2 regions of the Paraburkholderia sp. IMGN_8 genome follow, and region 1 is predicted to be linked to the other one. Evidence: riboswitches for the same ligand, from Rfam matches in the RefSeq annotation. Region 1 holds a riboswitch; the other holds the start of a gene.

Region 1 (2,200 bases):
CACTTCGGGTACATCAGACAGAGTGACGCGCACACCCGTGCTACAAATTTCCACAACCGTGCACATGGCATTGGTTCAAGGAATATATGACCTTGGCAAACCAGGCAGGGAAGCTAAACCGATTGAACTCAAACACTTGCTGAGTCTTTGCTCATGCATTTTGTTTGAATCCGCAGCCGGTCCCAAGACCAGCCGCTAGATACTTACTGCATGCTGTACTGCTGAATCACAGCACCCAGTTGTTCGTTCATTTGACGCATTGTACGCCGGATTTCTTCAGCGGGAAATGCTTCTCCGTGTCGCACGCTCGTTTGCAGCTTAAGCAGTTCCGATGCCAGCGACAGCGCGGCCATGACGGCAATGCGATCCGTGCCGCGCACGTTGCTGTTATTGCGGATCTTCGACATTTCGGCGTCCACGCGTGCCACCGCCTCGAGCAGTGCTGCTTCGGTTTCCGGCGAGCAGGCGAGACGATACGGCACGCCGAGAATCGATACTTCGATCTGCTTTGTGGTCATGCATTTTCTCCGTGGCGGGTGGCGGCGCTGTCCGCTTCGACCTCGTGCTGTGCGGGTTCGAGCAGGTCGAGCTGATTATCAGGCTCGCTCTGCGCGCGTGCCCGCGGCAGTTTTTCGAGAATCGCATTCAGGCGTACCTGTGCGTCGTCGATCTTCGCCGACAGCGCGTCGCGTTCCGCTTGCAGCGCATCGCGTTCCTCGCGCAGCAACGCGAGTTCAGTACGCGTGGCCTCCGCATCGGCGCGCATTTGGCCGAGCTGCTCTTCGAGCGCGAGTCGCGCTTCATTGTGGCGCTGGCTGATCGCAATCAGCTTGCCGATATTTTGTGAAAGTGTTTCGAGTTCGGTGAGCATGTGCTGCGTCCTCTAAAGACCTCGCATTTTAGCGCGGAATGTCGCAGGTTCCGATAATTGTCTCGTTTCGAGACGTAACAACCTCGCTTTGTGCAGCCTTTTATCGACCATATGACGAAAATCGACGCCTGCATCGGACAATAATCCGCACTTAACCGAACAGATCGAGCACGGATTAACCATTCTTGACGGACCCCGGGGCCGCTCCTAAACTGGCCGCACTTTGGTGCCCGCGCGTGCTTATCGACAGTGCGCGCAGTTAAACGGGAAGCAGGGCGCGACGTTCGCCTGAACGCGCCAGCCTGCGCTGCCCCCGCAACGGTAAGCGACCGCATGTCGTCATGCAGGTCGATCCCGATCGTGTGTTCGAAGCTGAACACGCGAGTGTGCCACTGCGCGTCACGCGTGGGAAGGCGGGATCGATGTGTCGCCAGCCCGGATACCGGCCAGAGGGAGAGGTGCGTGCCGCGCAAATTCGTAAAAAGCGCGGGCGCCTCGTTACGCATCGGCCTGCGGGGAAGCGGGCCGCGCACGCTATTCACAGGAATATCATCCCATGCTGTCCCCCATCGCTCGCACGGCGTTGCTCGCCTTTGCGGGCCTGCCGCTTGATGCGCACGCTCAGGCTGCGTCTTCGTCAGCTACTTCTTCCGTTTCTTCTTCAGTGAGTTCGTCGGATACCGGCACGGCGAGTTCTTCTCCCACGGTGTTGTCGCCCGTTGTGGTCACCGCCGGGCGCGGGCCGCAGCCGCTCGCCGATACGATCCCGCAGACCACACTATTCGATCAGCAGGATATCGCCGACACGACCGCGACCGATTTGCCCGGCCTGCTGCAACTCGTGCCCGGCGCACAAATCTCGCGCACGGGCGGCCCTGGTTCGACCGCGAGCCTGTTCCTGCGCGGCGCATCGTCGACTCAATCGCTGGTGCTGATCGACGGCGTGCGGGTCGACTCGGTGAGTCTCGGTGCGCCGCAACTCGCGCAGATCCCGCTCGATCAGGTCAATCACGTCGAAGTGGTGAACGGCAATGTGTCCGCGTTATACGGCTCGGGCGCGATCGGCGGCGTCGTGCAGGTGTTCACGAAAGACGGTGGCGATCATCCGCCGCGCTTCAATTTTTCGGTGGGCTACGGCAGCTATCACACGCAGACGCAGCAGGCCGGCGTGAACGGTGCGTTGGATAAAGACGGCAAGACCACCTTCAGCATCTCTCTCGCGCGCTCGAAAGACGACGGCTTCTCGTCGCTCAATCCCAGTGAGGCGCCCAACGCGAATCCGAATGCGAACGGCTATCTGAACGAGAGCATCTCTGCCTCGTTGCGTCA
Region 2 (2,200 bases), on a different replicon from region 1:
CGACGAGTTGCAGCCCCGGCACGCCCAACGCATCGCGATTGTGTTCGATGAGACGCTGACGCTCCGCGTGCCCTTCGATCGCGATCGCGCGGCAGCTCGGATGCGCGCGCATCCATTCGATGCCGATCGAGCCACTGCCCGCGCCGACATCCCACAGTAATTCGCCGGGCGTCGGCGCGAGACGCGCCAGCGTGATGGCGCGCACGTCTCGTTTGGTCAACTGGCCGTCGTGGCGAAAAGCATCATCGGGTAAGCCGGCGGTCAGCGGCAGACGCGGCGCGCCATCCGTTGCGCGGCATTCGAGCGCGATCAGATTCAGTGCCGCCACGTCGCCCGCCGACCATTGATCCGCGCGGCCGTCGATCCGGCGCTCCAGCTCGCCGCCCAGGTGTTCCAGCACGATCATGCGGGTCGCGCCGAAGCCACGCGCGTTCAGTAATTCCGCCAGCGCCGCGGGCGTGCCGCCGTCCGCGCTCAGCACGAACACGCGCGCGCCGTCGTGCAGATGCGCGTTCAGCGCCGGCAGCGGCCGCCCCACCAGCGACACCGTCGTCACATCCTGCAAGGGCCAGCCGAGCCGCGCCGCCGCCAGCGACAACGACGACGGCGCCGGCAGCACCCGCAACTCGCCGGCCGGCAGTTGCCGCGCCAGCGTTGCGCCGACGCCGAACAGCATCGGGTCGCCGCTTGCCAACACGCACACGGGCGCCGCGCGCTCCGCCAGCAAGGGCGCGAGATCGAACGGACGCGGCCACGCCGCGCGGCGGGCGGCCAGGCGCGCGGGCAGCATCGCCAGATGGCGTTCGCCGCCGTACACCACCGACGCTTCCAGCAAAGCGCGCCGCGCGGGCCGCCCCAAGCCGGCGAAGCCGTCATCGCCTATGCCCACCACGGTCAGCCACGCCGACATGCATCCATCCTCATTCTGTACCTTCAAATAATGCGCTGTGCCACGCCGATCAAAGCGTCCAGCCTCGTTGTGCTGTTCGAAAAAAGGCATAATACAGCCGCCGGTGCCCTTCGGGGCCGAAGAGGGAACACAGTGCCGCTGTGGCTGCCCCCGCAACTGTATGCAGCGAGTCCGCCTGCGCTCCGCGCCACTGGTTCGACCGGGAAGGCAGCGGCGGACCACGACCTGCCAGCCAGGAGACCTGCCGGCGAGACTGTTCGTGCCAGCCTACATCGGGCGGGGTGTACCGATGCCGCAGCAATGCCCGCCAGGGCGGTGCTCGGGCCGTCGCGCGACGCTAAACCCGGTGTCCGTATTGAATCACGCTGCGTCTTCCGCTGCTTCGTTTACCGCTGCCCGAGCGCCGCGGCCTTCGGCTTGTCCGGGGCTGCTGCGCATTGTCGCCGCGCGCGATGGCGGGATTTGCCGGATCAAATTGCCCGGCGGCGCATTGAGTGCCGCGCAGGCTGCCGCGATCGCCGAGGCGAGCCAGCGGCATGCCACCGGTGTGATCGAAGTGACAAACCGTGCGAATCTGCAGGTGCGCGGCGTGCGGGACGGGCAGGAAGCGGCGTTGATTGCGGCTTTGGTGTCGGCCGGTCTCGGGCCGGCTCCTGCGAGTGGCGGCGTAGATGCTGCCACCTGGTCGGCTTCTGCAGTATCCGCTGCCGATGACGTGCGCAACGTGATGATCAGCCCCGCAGCGGGACGCGATCCGTTCGCGCTGTACGACACCACTTCGCTGACCGCCGAGCTTCTCGCGCTGTTGCAAAGCGAAACGCGTTTTGCAGCGCTGTCGCCGAAATTCGCCTTGCTGCTCGACGGCGGCGAACGTCTTGCCAGGCTCGATCATCCGCATGATGTGTGGCTCGCGGCGACGCAGGCGCACGACGGCGTGAGATTTGTCTTTGGATTAGCGGGATGTCCGCCCACGGCGGCCAATGCGGCGGCCGTACATGTGGCTCGCGCGAGCGAGTTCGCTACTGACGCGTCGCGTGCAAGCGCCCTCGCCGCCGTCCTGCCGTCGCAAGTCGTCCAACTGGTTCGCGCGCTTCTGCACACGTTTCTCGATCTGGCCGCCGCCGACGCCACGCGCATACGCCATCTGCTCGCCACGCATTCCGTCGGCGCGGTATTGCAGCACGCTCAAACGTATGTCGATTTCCCGCTGTCACGCGACGCGTCGCTCGCCGACTGGCAGCGCGGCGCGCCTGCCGATGCCGCGCTGCGGCTCGGCGCACACGCTCAACG

The links. A riboswitch is a leader RNA that binds a small molecule or an ion and turns the genes downstream of it on or off. The one in region 1 is predicted to bind cobalamin.
Region 2: linked by a shared signal. The riboswitch ahead of cobG (precorrin-3B synthase) and the one ahead of WN982_RS16210 (TonB-dependent receptor) in region 1 are both predicted to bind cobalamin.

What each region holds. Positions count from the first base shown of each region.
Region 1 covers NZ_CP150900.1:3,547,032-3,549,231, reverse strand. Annotated here, with positions in the region: RNA gene ssrS (6S RNA) at 1-114, opposite strand, end outside; gene WN982_RS16220 (cell division protein ZapA) at 204-518, opposite strand; gene WN982_RS16215 (ATPase) at 515-871, opposite strand; cobalamin riboswitch at 1,079-1,337, shown strand; gene WN982_RS16210 (TonB-dependent receptor) at 1,428-2,200, shown strand, end outside.
Region 2 covers NZ_CP150901.1:1,825,995-1,828,194, reverse strand. Annotated here, with positions in the region: gene cbiE (precorrin-6y C5,15-methyltransferase (decarboxylating) subunit CbiE) at 1-910, opposite strand, end outside; cobalamin riboswitch at 995-1,174, shown strand; gene cobG (precorrin-3B synthase) at 1,257-2,200, shown strand, end outside.